2 regions of the Thermostichus sp. OS-CIW-20 genome follow, and region 2 is predicted to be linked to the other one. Evidence: riboswitches for the same ligand, from Rfam matches in the RefSeq annotation. Region 2 holds a riboswitch; the other holds the start of a gene.
What was found. Region 2 has a riboswitch for cobalamin ahead of ACVWXC_RS10505 (TonB-dependent receptor). Riboswitches for the same ligand answer to the same signal wherever they lie in the genome.
Positions count from the first base shown of each region.

Region 1: another riboswitch for cobalamin. It lies ahead of metE (5-methyltetrahydropteroyltriglutamate--homocysteine S-methyltransferase); the one in region 2 lies ahead of ACVWXC_RS10505 (TonB-dependent receptor).

Region 1 covers NZ_JBSSEF010000014.1:10,008-17,370, forward strand. Annotated here, with positions in the region: gene metE (5-methyltetrahydropteroyltriglutamate--homocysteine S-methyltransferase) at 1-1,603, opposite strand, end outside; cobalamin riboswitch at 2,010-2,214, opposite strand; tRNA gene ACVWXC_RS06965 (tRNA-Arg) at 2,229-2,303, opposite strand; gene ACVWXC_RS06970 (molybdopterin synthase catalytic subunit) at 2,337-2,822, opposite strand; gene ACVWXC_RS06975 (MoaD/ThiS family protein) at 2,823-3,122, opposite strand; gene moaC (cyclic pyranopterin monophosphate synthase MoaC) at 3,061-4,155, opposite strand; gene moaA (GTP 3',8-cyclase MoaA) at 4,160-5,098, opposite strand; gene ACVWXC_RS06990 (molybdopterin molybdotransferase MoeA) at 5,100-6,263, opposite strand; gene ACVWXC_RS06995 (nitrate reductase associated protein) at 6,241-6,714, opposite strand; partial or broken gene ACVWXC_RS07000 (molybdopterin oxidoreductase family protein) at 6,711-7,363, opposite strand, start outside.
Region 2 covers NZ_JBSSEF010000030.1:15,659-23,021, reverse strand. Annotated here, with positions in the region: gene ACVWXC_RS10525 (ArsA family ATPase) at 1-534, opposite strand, end outside; gene ACVWXC_RS10520 (hypothetical protein) at 583-1,236, opposite strand; gene ACVWXC_RS10515 ((2Fe-2S) ferredoxin domain-containing protein) at 1,240-2,109, opposite strand; gene ACVWXC_RS10510 (DUF1636 domain-containing protein) at 2,119-2,535, opposite strand; gene ACVWXC_RS10505 (TonB-dependent receptor) at 2,633-4,576, opposite strand; cobalamin riboswitch at 4,617-4,757, opposite strand; gene ACVWXC_RS10500 (DUF1565 domain-containing protein) at 4,849-6,639, opposite strand; gene ACVWXC_RS10495 (pentapeptide repeat-containing protein) at 6,803-7,363, shown strand, end outside.

The sequences.
Region 1 (7,363 bases), on a different contig from region 2:
GAGTCAGAGATTGGGCCACCTTGAACTCCCGCACCGTCATGGGGCGAGGGCGAGACACGTCGCCGTAGAGAATGGGGGGACGCACGCAGCGGCTGCCATAGCTCTGCACCCAGCCGTGCTCGGTAAAGGCAAAGCCCTGCAGTTGTTGGGCGAAGTATTCCACCATGTCGGTGCGCTCGAACTCACCATGCACCAGCACATCCAGGCCAATTTCTTCTTGGATGCGGATGCACTTGGCAATTTCGGCGTCGATGGCAGCTTCGTATTCGGCCTGGGAGATCTCGCCCTTTTTGTACTTGACCCGCCACTGCCGCACTTCGGGGGTTTGGGGAAAAGAGCCGATGGTGGTGGTCGGCAGCGGTGGCAGCTTGACCTGCCGGCCTATACGCTGCTCGTAGGGAAGGGAGCGCTGGAAGTCCTGCGCCGTCAGGTTGGCCAAGGCCTGGCGCACTGTAGAGTTGGGGGGATTGAAGTCCTGGAAGGCCTGCCACTGCTGCTCCAGCTCCTGCTGCTGGGCGGCGGTGTCTTCGCCGTTGAGGGTGCGGGCCAGCAGAACCACCTCGGCCAGCTTCTGCTCGGCAAAGCTGAGAACATTGCGCAAAGGCTCTGGCAGGTGGGTTTCCAGAGCAGCGTCGTGGGGCACAAATTGGAGCGAGCAAGAAGGCTGCACCCGCAGGTTGGGGGCTAGGGCTTGCAGCTCTTGCAGAGTGGCCAGAACGGCTTTGGGCTGGATCTGCCAGACGTTGCGCCCGTCCACTACCCCCGCCCCCAGGATCTTGTCGGCGGGGAAGCCGTGGGCTCTGACCAGTTCCAGGTTGTGGCCGCGGGTGAAGTCGAGGCTGAGGCCAGCTACCGGAAGCTCCACCGCCCAGGGGTAAGTCTCCCCCAAGTCGTCAAAGTAGGTAACCAGGTGGAGAGGGATCCCCACGCTTGCAAGCCAGCGGTAGGTCTGCTCCACCGCTTCCTGAAGACTTTTGCCTTCGCTGGTCACCAAGATGGGCTCATGGACTTGCACTTCCCGGATCCCCAGGCGCTGCAGCTCCTGCAAGAGTTCTCTGTAGAGAGGAAGCAGCTTCTCCAGATCCCCCCGCAACTCGCCAGAGCGCTGGCTTAGAGCAAGAAGGGTAACCGGACTGAGGAGGACGGGGCTGGTGCGGTTTCCTAGGATCCCTTGCGCCCGTCGCACCGTGGCCAGGAAGTCGTCGAAATGGGCCTGAGGGATCGCGTCGGCCTCAATTTCCGGCACCAGGTAGTGGTAGTTGGTGTCAAACCACTTGGTCATTTCCAAGGCCGGCAGCCCCTCCTGCCCCCGCGCCATGGCAAAGTAGCGCTCCAGGCCTGATAAGCTCTGAAACCGGGAGGGAATCAGCCCCAGCCAGGTGGCCCAGTCCAAAACGTGGTCGTAGAGGGTTTGATCTCCTACGGCAATGTGGTCGAGGTTGGCCTGTCGCTGGGTTCGCCAGGCCTGACTCTCCAGATCCTGCAGCGTCGCCAACAAGGCTTCCGCCTCCAGGGTGCCGCCCCAAAAGGCCTCCAGGGCTTTCTTCAGCTCGCGGCGCTTGCCCATGCGGGCATAGCCTAGGGTTTGAGTTTCAATGGCCATAAGGTACCTTGTCCTGAATCGAATTCGGTAATTGAGGTTGCCGCCAGTTGTCATCCAACCTAGGCAGCAAGAGATGGCCGCCGACATGCCTATCGGTGGCATCCCGGCAGAAGGTTTTCCCTAGGCCAGGAAACCTGCCGGAGCTGTCAAGGCGTTCCTTCACCCTGGCGGCTTGCCCACTCTGCACAGGGGGATGCCCAGAGGACTCTTTTGTGCAACCAAAGCGAGCAACCGTCCTCCTAGCTGCCCCTGAGCTAACTGCTCAGCTCTCTTGTCCGCGCTTTTGACTGAGTGCCTACGATCCGAGAGCGTCGAAAATCCGTAAGCAGGCCGATGAAAAAACTTCGAGACGGGAACGGGCTAACGTCAAAATGGGGAGCATATCTGTACCTCGCAGATATGGTGAACTGTGGAAAAACCGCCGGCGGGCATTCTGACTTGCTCAGTTTTGGAGGGGCTGGCTTGCGTCTCAAGGCCTCTTGCAACAACGAACTAGGGATCCCAAGTCCAAAACCGGCTCACAGCTGCGGGACAGCGGCAGATTCTCACTGCACTTTCCCCGTTGCCTCTGACGGCTGATCCCCGTCAGAACCGACAGTAGACTTTATCCTATCACTGGTTTTAGCGGGACTGGGCGGATTTGAACCGCCGACCTAGCGCTTAGGAGGCGCTTGCTCTATCCAGGCTGAGCTACAGCCCCAGGTCAGGTACCTCACTGATACTAGCAGAGAGGCTAGGGGGTATCGCCGCAAGGCTGCCGAGCAATAGCGTTCTTATGGAATTGCTGGAACAAAGGCTTTGCTTTCTGACACAAAACCCAACGCGGCGGCTCACCCCAGTAGTACTCTTTTTTCCAAATGGGCAAGCGCTCCTTGATTGCATCAATGATGTAACGTGCTCCAGCAAAAGCGGCGCCGCGATGTTCAGCTGTAGCACCAACCCAAACCGCAATATCACCAATTGCAAGATGACCCTGGCGGTGACAGGCAACAGCACCGCAGAGGCCAAACTTGGCGTGGGCTTCTCGGAGGATCTTCTCGCCCTCCTTCTGGGCAAGGATCTCGTAGACTTCGTACTCCAAGCTGAGAACAGGTTTGCCCTGGCTGTGGTTGCGTACCCAGCCCTCGAAGGTTACTAAGGCACCCGCTGTGTTATTGACGAGCAAACGACTGAGTTCAGCTGGCTGGATGGTGCTATCCACAATTAGAAAACGCAGCATTTAGCCCCCACAAACTGGTGGAATGAAAACTACCAAGGCACCTTCATCTATCGGCCTAGTCAAGTCACAGAACTCATGATTGACAGCAACCTTAACGTCCTCCGCTGCTAGCGAAAATCCATACTTTGCTTGCAGCTGCTGATAGAGCTCTAGGTAGTTTGCTGCACTGGTTTGCAGCACTTCGCTGCTCCGCTGAGCCTGTTCCCGCAGCACTGCTACATATTGAATTGTTACGGTCTTACTTAGGACAGATTGAGTTACCATGGCTGCAACTACCCCAAACTGATTGGAAAGTGGCATACTCCTCGGCGGTATTGACGTTCATGAGCTCGACCTCATGGTTGGGGGTAACTAGGGTGCAGGGCTGCCTGCTGAGGATTTCCACAGGGCAGTACACCCCTTCCGCGTAAGCCCTTTCTAGTACCGCTGCAGCTTGAGGAGTATAGATGGCGCAAAGAGCTTCCGGGAAGCCGCGCTCGGGGTTAACATAGCAAGTTGCGATTGTTTCGGCTTGGTAGTGATCCAGCAGCTTTTGGATTGTTTCTGACCGAAGGTTCAGTAGATCACAGGCAACAACCAACCAGTTAGCTTCAGGATGAGTATTCAAGGCAGTCAATAGGCCACTGATCGGGCCAACGCTTTCTACTAGATCTGGTAGTGTGGGCAAGAGCTCTAGAGCTGTGCCCGACCACTGACCGGCACGCGCTGACAAGTAAACCTGCTGGCAGTAGGGCTGCAGCAGTTCATAGAGATAGGCGGCGTGGGGTTTGCCAAAAGGGTTCAGCAGCGCTTTATCGCGACCCATGCGCTTGCTACGTCCCCCTGTGAGCACCAAGCCATAGAGGGGACGTTCCAGGAGGGCGTTTTTGCCGCCGGACTTAGTTACTAGGCGGATCTCCTGGATGCAGATATGGGGCGACACCGACTTGCACATGTCATAGATTGTCAGCGCTGCTGTTGCCGCACCACAGAGAGCTTCCATTTCAACCCCTGTCTTAGCGCTGGTCTTGACAGTGCAGTGGATGGTTACAAGCAAGTGATCATCAATTGTGATATCAAAGGTGCAGTCTTCAACAGGGATCTGATGACAAAAGGGGATCAGTTGGTCAGTTCTTTTAACAGCCATTGTACCGGCAATGGTTGCTGTCTGAAATACCGGTCCTTTTTTCAGGTGGATATCTTGGCCAACAACATAGGATCTGAGAGCAGGTGGCAGTTGAACTCTTGCCCGTGCTGTGGCCGTTCGCAAAGACACCGATTTGTGGCTAATATCTACCATATGCGGATGGCCTTGAGCATTAAGATGGGCCCATGTGCGATCAGCTTTGTCCATAGAGCTAGCCCCCTAAGCCGTACATTGGGTGTGAGACCTGCTCAACCCGGCGCAGTGGTTTCATCCCCAAAAGCTGCTGGTAAATTTGCTGACGTTGGCCTGGTGTTTTGTCTCGAACCGAGAGACCCTCCTCACTAAATAGGCAGGCAAAGAGACGACCATCAGCTGTCAAGCGCCACCGGGAACAGCTGCTGCAGAAGGGCTGAGACTCAGAGGCAATAAATCCAACTTTAACATTCTCGTCGATTGTAAAGTAAAACGCTGTCGAATCAGGTGCCGCTGGAAGGGGGGTTAGAGTATAGCTTTCTTGCAGACGGGCAATGCACTCTTGTGCTGAAACGTAGTGTTCTTCATAGAGAGAGTTGGCATAGCCGACCCGCATCAGCTCCAGAAAGCGAACTGTCACGCCTGTCTTGCGGGCAAACTCAACGAAATCAAATAGCTCGCAATCGTTGATCCCCCGCATTACAACCGTATTGACTTTGAGGCTAAATCCCCGGGCAATACCCTCCTGGATATTACGGAGAATATCCGCCAGGCAGTCGCGACGGGCAATTGCAGCTTGGGTGGAGGGCTGTAGGCTATCGAGGCTAACATTAAGGTTGAGAACGTTGGCAGCCTTGAGAACGTCCCAGTAGCGGTGGAGCAGCAGGCCATTGGTTGTTAGGCTGAGGGACGGGATCTTCAGCTTGGCAAGTTCCTGAATGACTTCATCAAAGTCTTGCCGAACCAGAGGCTCACCACCTGTAATGCGAACTTCTTCAATGCCATAGTCCAGCAACTCGCCAATAATTTCTTTGTATTGCTGCGGAGTTAAGTAGCTACTTTTATCCAGAAATTCTGGATGCAAAGGCATGCAGTAGCGGCAGCGAAGGTTGCATTGATCGGTTAGAGAAACCCTTAGCTTGCGAATGCGACGATTCCATTGATCCACTAGCTGCATCTTAGTACCACGGATAGAATTGGATGCTTTGCTCGGGGCTGAGGATAGTTTGAGCCGGGGGTAACTCTACAAAGCCATCGCTGTCTGTTAGAGCGATGAAGTCTCCGGAGTTGTTAGGCATAATCGGTGTAAAGACTCGGTTGGCGCTCATCTTAACGGGCACAAAAAGAGTGAGATTGGGTTTGAAGGTAATGACTTCACTTAGGTGCCCAGAGTCAGTGTTACGGTTGAGGAGATAACGATGCAAACATACAAGAGCTGAGATGGGGTTGCCTGGGAGGCCCCAAACTATAGTATTGGCCTGATGGTCGATGCCAAACCACATTGGCTTGCCTGGCTTTTGCGCCACGCCGTGGATGTAGGCAGTAACACCACAGCTTTGCCAGATGGCCGGCAAGTAGTCACACTTTCCCCTTGAAACACCCCCAGAGTAAATCAAGAGGTCGTAGTTTGGGGTATTGGCTTGGTAGTGGGTGGCAATGGCAGCAGGATCGTCCGGAAGGTGATCGGTCTCAACCTCGGTATACCCGTAGGCAAGAAGAGCCGCTCGGAGGGCCTCAGCGTTGGAGCGCCGCAGTTGGTAGGGTGCAGGGGTTTGCTCAATGGGAATCAATTCGCTGCCAGTTGCCACAACTTTGATGCGAGGAGTCCTCTCAACTTGGATGCGGCTGTAGCCAAAGGAGGCCAAGATCCCGACGTGGATGCTCTTGAGGGTAATGCCGGGGCGGAGAACCAGCGCTCCTGCAGAACAATCGCTACCTTGGGGATGAACAAAATCACCCCTGTTGCGTTCGACTTCCTGGATGATGGTGGCAATTCCTCCCTCGATACGAATTTGCTCGTAGGGAATGACGAGATCACTACCCAGCGGCAGGGCACAGCCAGTCATCACTTCCAAGCACTGCTGCGGATCGGGCAGGGTGGCAGGGCTTGTCCCCGCAGGGGCTATGCCTGCAACAGCAAAGCTTCGCTGCCCAGCAGCATAAGCGGCATAGTTGATGGCGATACCGTCCATCAGGACCCGGTTAATTGGCGGGTAGTCCCGATCGGCGTAGATCGGCTCTGCCAAAACCCGGCCCACACAGCTTGCAATCGGGATCGACTCGGTTTTGGCTGGCAGCCAGTGGTCTTTAATAATGGCTTCAGCTTCCTGGACAGTGACCATAGGTGTGGGGTGCGGAAAATTCCTGAAAGGCGGGTAGGAAATTGCGGTTTTCGTGGCCAGGGCGACTGAGCTTAATGAGGGCAAAGCGCTGCAACGGGGTCAGCTTTTGCCATAGCTCAAGAGTCAGCACGACCCCCTTGGCTGCCGCCTGCTCAAGAACGCAGTCAGGGATGGTGGTAGCGTCTTCCCAGGCAGGGTTTGGATCAACAGTTACCTCAGCGGCCTGCTCTTGGCAGACACTTTCGATAAGGTGAATTAGGTAGGCGCGGTAGGCAGCTCGGTTGTCAGCAGTATCCGTTGGCAGGTCAACCAAACTTTGGCGCTGCTGGTAACTAAAACGCAGCCACTGATGTAACTTGAGCTTGATGCCGCACTGATCGAGCTTTAAGCGCACGATCATGGGAATGCAGCGAAGGCTGTCGGCAAAGTCTTGCTCAAACTTAAAGATCATTTTGGTGGCCGCTCGATGCGACTAAGCTTGACGGCACAGGCTTTGAGTTCAGGTTGCTTTGAGCTGGGGCAGGCAACCGGGTGGGTGAGAGCGTTACAGCTTGTATCATTGCCCCACAATGCCCCCCAGTGCATGGGCATGAACACTGTGCCAGGGCTGATGGCGCAGGTAATTTTAACCGGCAGGGTAGCCTTGCCGCGCCGTGATTCAATCCTCACCCAGTCACCCTCAGTTAGCCCTACCTTGCTGGCATCGCGGGGATGGATTTCGAGAAAGGGTTGGGGGTGCATTGCTCGGATTTTGGCGACATGTCCAGTGCGGGTTTGGGTGTGCCAATGGCCATAGAGACGTCCTGTGGTGAGGATGTAGGGATATTCAGGGTCGGGCGGCTCGGCAAGGCCGCGGGAATGGCTGGGGATAAAGCGGGCACGACCTGTGGGCGTTGGGAAACGGTGAAAGGACTCCGTCCCGCTGGCGCGATCGGTATAGAGGTTGCGGGTCTCCACTGAACCTGTGCGCGGATATGGCCATTGCTGAGGCCCCTGGCGCAGGAGCTCATGGCTGAGGCCAGATTGATCGCAGAGACGCCCGGCAGTTAGACCCACATATTCGGCAAAGACCTCAGCGCTATCGGCAAAGTCAAATGCCT
Region 2 (7,363 bases):
ATTGTCGAGAAAGTCGGGCAGTTCCAACAGCCGCAGGGTGTGGCCGGTGGGGGCGGTATCCAGGATAACTGTATCCACCTCTTGGCCCGCCAGCAGCCGGTTGACCTCTAAGATGGCCATCAGCTCGTCCACCCCCGGCCAGTCCAGATCCCAAAGGGGCAGGAGATCTTCCTTGGCCAGCCAACTGCCCCGCTCGGCAATCAGCTCCAGAGCCGGGCCGTAGGTCTGCTTGAAATCCTGCAGCAACACCTCGGCCTGGAGAGCCCGCACCTGCAAGTTGGGCCAATCCGGCAGGGGCTGGGGAACGTCGGCCACCGGGATCCCCAGCACATCCCCCAGGGAGTGGGCCGGATCGGTGGACAGGAGCAGCAGACGGCGCTCTGGTTGCGCCTGGGCCAGGTGACGGGCCAGGGCACAGGTGAGGGTGGTTTTGCCTACGCCCCCCTTGCCGCTAAACAGCAGCAGACGCTGGCAAGGAGAAAGGAGAGACAGGCGGAAAGCGCTCCCGCCACAATCGAGTTGAGCAGGCTGCAAAGGGATCCCTTCTGGCACAGGTCACCCCCATTGTGGCCTGGATCTCCCTTAGGGATGCTCCAGATCAGCGAAGTTTCCCCTCTCCCACCACAACCGGCCTCCTCTGTCCCACGCCAGCAGCGCGTGGATCCCAAGCCAAAATCCCGTCCACAGCCAGTTGTCCAGCCAGATCTTGGCCAAGATGGGCAGGGTCAAGCCCTCCGTTCCGCCCAGAACCAGGCCGGCTGCCAAGATCAGCCCTTCAAAAGCAAGGAACCCTAGGATCAGCATGGCTGGGATCCAAAGATAGTTCAGCAGCAATTGCCTTGGCCTAATAGGTTTGGACTGAGAAAACAGAGGTCGGTAGCCGGCAGCAAAAGCGACCCCCACCGTGCCGATCCCCAAGACCAAGCCCCAAGCAAAAGAATCAGGTGTACGGGGATAGTTGTGCCAGGTGTAGCCAAAGATTTGGTTGGCCAGCCAAATCATCGAAGCGCTAATAATTGCCCTTTGGCGAGTTAACGTGGTGCCCGCGATGATGCCAACAGTTACAAAAGGAAGCGTGCAGGTATAGGCAATGTTGCTCAGGCAGCCGATGGTGGTAAATAGGCTGGGCCAAAATCGACCTTGGGCTAGATCTCGGCTGGCTTGGATCCAAATTACTTCTGGGATCCCGCGGCGAGGCTTGGGGATGGACTGGACAAGAGCTTGTAGGCTAACCATAGGCTAATCTCCAGGAAAAAGGTGAGCTTTCAAGGGGCAGTTCTTTAGCAGATGCTCCTGGACAATTTGCCGCGCTACTTGGGGGGTAACCCGCTTGTACCAGGTGCGATCTCCGGAGTAAAAAACCACCGGCCCTTGTTGACAGACTTCTAGGCATCCGGAAGTAATGACCTGAATATCCAAATTGGCTTCCCGCAGGGCCGATTGCAGAGCTTCCACAACGGGCTGATAGTGGCGAGAAGGATAGCAGCGGCTGGAACGGCAAACCGCCAAATAGGGCCGCTTGAGGGGGTTATCTTCATACGGGATCCGCTCTTTTCCCTCGACGTAAATGGCCCGCAGGCGTTCATAAAGGGAGAGCTTCTGATAGTCGGCTTTGCCTTCGGGCAGGTAGTCTTCTCCTGGCCCCAAAAAGGGACTGGGCAAAAAGATCTGCAGCAGCGATTCCTCTGCTCCGTTCCAAAATTGGATCCCCCATTGGCGAGGCTGGCCCTGCGGATTGAGGCGGCGATAGAGGGCGGCGCGGCCGACCAATCTTTTGCGGCGCAGCTCAGGTGGAGTTCTGCTGTAGGGGCCGCCCTGGTGCTCTTCTAGACACAGGTGCAAATGCCAAGTTTCGGTGGCCACGGTCAAATAGCCGTCGTAGAGCACACAGAGAGCAGGGGGATCCTTGAAGGCCGCCTCCAGCACTCCTCCCTCCACCACCTGGCCCACTTGGATCTCGGCCCAGCGCTCCTGAAAGAGCTCATAGAGCAATGGCCCAAGACAGTCGATGTGAGCCGGGATCCCTTCGTAAACGGTTGTCCAGCCGGTGGGGGAAACCTCTTGCCAAGTCTGGTTTAAGGGCGTGATCCAGGGACTGAAAGCGGCCATAGGTTGCTCCTATTGGATTGGCGGAATGCGGGCAATCACCCCCTTTTTGATGGGGCGCTCTGCCCAGGGCAGGATCCCATCGGGCTTTGTCAAATACAGCTCCGCCGTTTGTAAGATTGGCTCTACATCTTTTGGATCGAGATCGCCAAAGACATAGGTCATCTTCCCCGGGGCTGCTAGGGCAATCACGCAGGCATGGCTGCAGCCGCTCATACAGGCAACTGGCTTCAGGTGCAATTGGGAATTGAGCACTTGCGATTGCAAGGCGGCCAGGAGCATTTCTCCTTTGCTAGTCCCTTCTTTTTGGCCGTTCACCCAGCGAGATCCGCAGGTGGTGCAGATCCAGAGGTAATGTTCGGCCTCAGCTTGAGCCGAAGTTGTCGATGGAGAAAAGTTAGGAGATAGAGAGTTGGTTGAGATCGCCATAAGTTGCATCCAAACTAAACCGTAAAGCAGACAATCAACTTGGAAAGTTCTCGCTAAAAGTGGTCAGCCGGAGAGTTAAAAACAGCCTGGGATATCGCTAAAATTGCCCCCGCAAGTTCACCCTCAGCGTGCGGCCAACTCCGGGATAGCCGGGGAAAACTTCATACTGCTCATCCAGCAGGTTGTCGATCCCCAACTCTAGGCTTAGGGCCTCAGCCAACGGGATCCCTCCTCGCCAAGCTACGGTGGTGTAGCCTGGTAGGGATTCCGTGTTGGTGTTGTTGGTAAAAAAGCTCCCAATGTGATGGACTAAAATTGAGCTGTGCCAGCCTTGCTCGTGACGGTAGGTCAGGCCTAAGTTCAGGCTATCGGCTCCCACAAAGGCTAGCTCTTTGCCAACTGTGGCCGGGTTAAGGGCAGCGCGGATGATGGGATCATTGAGGGTATAGTTGGCAAAAAGCGTCCAGTTTTCCCCCAAACGCAAATCTAAAGCCGCTTCCAGGCCGGTATATTCGACCAGCCCGATATTTTCATAGGTTCCCCGGCGCGGCCCAAGGCTGACAAAGGTGATGCCATCGCGGATGCGGTTGTGGGCAAAAGTTAAGCGCAGCAGGCCAAAATCTCCCAAGGTTTGATCCAGGCCGATGTCCAAGCTCTCCCCTCGCTCTGGGCGGAGATTGGGGTTGCCATCCACTTCAAAAAAGCCGCGCAGCCGAAAGAACAATTCCGAGATCAAGGGGGTGCGAAAGCTGCCGGCGTAGCTGGCCCTCAAGGTAGTTCCCTCGGCAACTGCCCACCGGATCCCCACAGCCGGCGAGGTGGCCGAGCCGTTGGCCAAACTGCTGAAGTCCTGACGGATGCCCAGGTCGAGGTGGAACTGGGGATCCGGGCTGTAGTCCAGGCGGGCAAACAGGGCCCCCTGGTTAACCGTATCGTCGTAGTTGATATTGGCAGAACCCCTGGCAAAAGAAAAAGTCGTATTGCGGGCTGAGATAGAGCGATAATCTGCCCCCAAAACTCCCTCTAGGTTTTCGCCGGCCTGCCAAGCATATTGAAGCTGGGATCCCCAGCCATTGCGCAAGATGACGTCGCGGGATCCCTGGCTTTGCGGAGCGCTGAAGCGGTAGTTGAGATCGTCCAAAAAGACTCTTGCCTGCAGGGATCCTGTTTCCTGAGTCCACAGCCAACTGAGATCCAGCAGCAGATCGTTGGTGTTTTGCTCTGCGTCGGGAGAGGGAAACTCTACACTGCCGGGCACGCGAAAGGCTTTGTTGAGGTAGAGGGCGTTGGCTGTTAGGACTTGATCTTCGGCCAGTTGCCAGGTGAGCTTGGCCTGCAAGTTGTGGTACTCCACCGCCGAGTTTTCCCGCCTGCCCGACTTGCCCAGCCGCTCAATGGCAAAGGGAAAGTCGTTGTTACTTTGCAGACGGCGATAGCTGAGCACCCAGCCCAGATCCTGGGCTTGGCCGCGACTTTGGATCCCTTGCTCATTGAGACCGTAGCTGCCGACCGCCGCTTCCAGCACCGTCTCCGTTTCTGGCTGCGGCTCCACCGTGACGATGTTGATCACGCCGCCAACGGCGTCTGAGCCGTACAGGGTAGAGCCGCCGCCGGGGGAGACTTCAATTCGCTCGACGACATCGGTGGTGATTTGCGAGAGGTCAAACCCCCCGAAAAAACCCAGATCGTTGAGAGGGCGGCCATCCAAGAGCACCAATACCTGCGCCGTTCGCGCCCCTCGCATGAATTGAGAGCTAAGAGCTCCCAACTGAGTTCCCGCTGTGCCATCGCTGAGGATCCCGGGCAAGTAGCGCAGGGCTTCCTGCACCGTCCTTGCCCCTTGCTGGCGCATCTGCTGGCGGGTGATGACATAGACTGGGCGGGAAGACTCTCGCAGCAGGCCGGGACGGCGAAACGGGGTGGTGACGGGTTGATTCAAAATCTCGGCGCTGAGGCCGGTATCCAAGATTGCCTGCCCCCAGGCCGGGATCCCCAAACTCAAGATCCCCAGCCCAAGGCTGAGACATACAGTTACTTTCATCCGGTTGCTCCTGCTTCCGTGCGACGCGGAAGGGCTAAGCTTTGAGCCAAAGCCGCAGGCGGGCATCCTGACTGAGGGCTTTTGCCCATCACAGTTGCGGCACAGCGCCGGATTTGCACCGGACTTTCCCCCTTGCTTGCCCTGGCTGATCCCCAGGACAACCTGACGGCACGGCTTTCCTCCCCATTGCTCTGGAAAAAGCCGTGCTAGGCATCATACATTCCCTGCTGGGGAGTTCCTATCCTGCCGGGGGGGATCCCTGGGCAGTGAGGTCAACGGAAGATCATCTCCGCCACCGCGTCAAAGCCGGCGTCCAACAGCCGATCCAAGACTGACTGGGCCTGGCTGCGGCTGTCGTAGAGGCCGGCCTGCAGCACCCTCCTGCCGTTGAACACGGTCTCCACCGCTTCGGGGACGAGCTGCCGCAGCCGCTGCAAATCGTCGCTGCCCTTGGGGGTCACCAGCACACGAAAGCGGGTGGCCGACTCTGCTGGGGCTACCGCCGGTTCTGGAGCCGCGGCAACGGGAACAGGGGGGGTTGTTGGGCTGCTGCCCGCTTGTCGGCGAGCCGGGGGTGGCAGGAGGGTAGTAATATCCGTGAGAGGAGCCACAGATTGCTGGCGGACGGGAGTGGCAGGAGCAGGCTCAACCGGTTGGGCAGGCGTGGTGGAGCCATCGGGGGTGAAGGGGACGGCAACAAACTCCTGGGGTTGAGCGCCTGCCGGCTGAGGGGGGGCACTGGGCAAAATGCGCCCTCCCGATCCCGCTGCAGGAGGGGGAACGGGGGCAGTCGATTGGGGCACCGTCACCACCGGCAAGGTGGGAGAGGCCGCCGCCGGCTGGGGATCCCTGCTGGGAGCCGGAGGCTCGGCCTGCGGAGTTGTGGGCAGCGTCAAGCCGCCTGCCGCAATGGGTGGCGGGGCGTTGCTGGGCAGCGCAGCCACCGTGGTCTGGCCGGCCAGATCCAGCTCCCCTTTGGTTTTGCCGGCCAGTTGGTTGCCATTGGCGTTGAGGCGCAGGCCGCGGGTGGCGTTGTGGATGTCGTACTGGCCGTTCCCCTCAAAGATGTTGTTGCCGGGATCCGAAGCCGTGCCCAAATCTGGCTGGGCGGTGGTGATAGCTGTCAGGCCAGTCTCCAGGTTGCGGGCAATGAGATTGTTGCGCAGGATGGGACGGGCGCTGCCGCCGACCACAATGCCGGTGCGGTTTTGCAGGATGCGGTTGTTGCGCACAATCGGCGCCGAGCGCTGGTCGATGGTGAGGCCAAAGCCGGTCTCTTGGAAGAGGTTGTTGACAATGGTGGGCTGGGAGGTGCCCAAGACGGAGATGCCGTTGGCCCCGTTTTTGTAGAAGCGGTTGCCTTCTATCCAGGGGTTGGAGGCGCCGGCGATGAAAATGCCGTCGTGGATGCTGCCCACAAAGCTGTTGTTGAGAATGCGCGGGGAAGCCGATTCTACCCAGAGGGCGTAGCCGCGCCGACCCTGGTTGCGCAGGGTAACCCCCCGCACCTCTGAGCCGGTCTCTGCCAGCAGGGCAACGTTTTGCCGGGCCAAGGTCGGGCTCATGTAGGTGCCGCCGCCATCGATCAGGTAGCCCTCTCCCAAGGTGGACTCGTCCCCGCGCAAGATAAGGCCGGCCTTGAGGCGGATGGGGAAGACTTCGCCGCTTTCTGCGCTGTACACCCCCGGCAGAAGCTGGATGATGCTGCCGGCTGGCGCCCGGCTGATGGCATGGGTGATGGTCTTGAAGGGGTTGTTGCGGGATCCATCCCCTTGGGTATCGCTGCCATTGGCGGCATCCACAAAAATGGCGGGGCGGTCGTCCGGCAGCGGCGGCGCTTGGGGCAGGGCCTGCTTCTCCAAAAGGCCGGTGTCCAGGGAAGTTTGCGCCCAACTGGGATCCCTTCCTGCCGCCAGCAGTAAGCTGGTGCTCAACAGCAAAGAGGTGGCCAGTCGCGTCAGCGTCGCGGAGCCGTGACGCTGCAACCGCAAGTCAGGCAGGACTGCTGTAAATTGGTGTTCGCCGGATTTCTGCAGACGGATGAACGATAAGGAAGAGATCATAGGAGTCATCCCCACACCAGGCTGGGCCAGAGAAGGAAGGAGGGTCGAGGCTATCCTACCAAACCTGACAGGCAGGATCCTGCCCTCTTCCCCAACTCCAAATACGGACTGACGCAGGCTTCTTTTTGTAGATCCAACGCTACCCCTAGAGTATACCCTTGCCATGACCGACGAAGCCCTTGCCCGCGAAGGCTCCTCCCAAGAGTTGCCGCTGGCTTCCCTCTCGTCTGGGCGCCCCCTGCTCAACCTGCTGTTGTTGGGGATCCCAGCCCTGCTGCTGCTGCTGGGCCAGTGGGCAGGGCAGCCGGCCCTGGGCTGGGGGGCGGTGCTGGCTTGGCTGGGCCTGGCCGGCTGGTGGGGGCAGCCGCTCTGGGTGCAGATCGGGCGCGACCTCTGGCAGTGGCTGACCACCTGGCCCAGCCTGGGGTGGGCGGCAGCAGCTCTCGGCTTGGCGGTGATGGGAGGATTGGTCTGGAGTGGAGCCTTCTCGGCCCTGGGATCCCTGAGCTGGGAGGCCATCGGGGCTTTGGGCGAGGTGTTCGGGGCTACAGGTCAGATCCTGATCGCCCTCCTGGCCGCCTACATCGCCTGGCGGCAGTACGTCATCTCCCGCGACCTCACCATCCAGCAGAACATCATCACCCAGCAGCAGACCATCGACGCCTACTTCGAGGGCATCTCCAACCTGGTTCTCTCCCCTGACGGGCAGTTGGACGACTGGCCC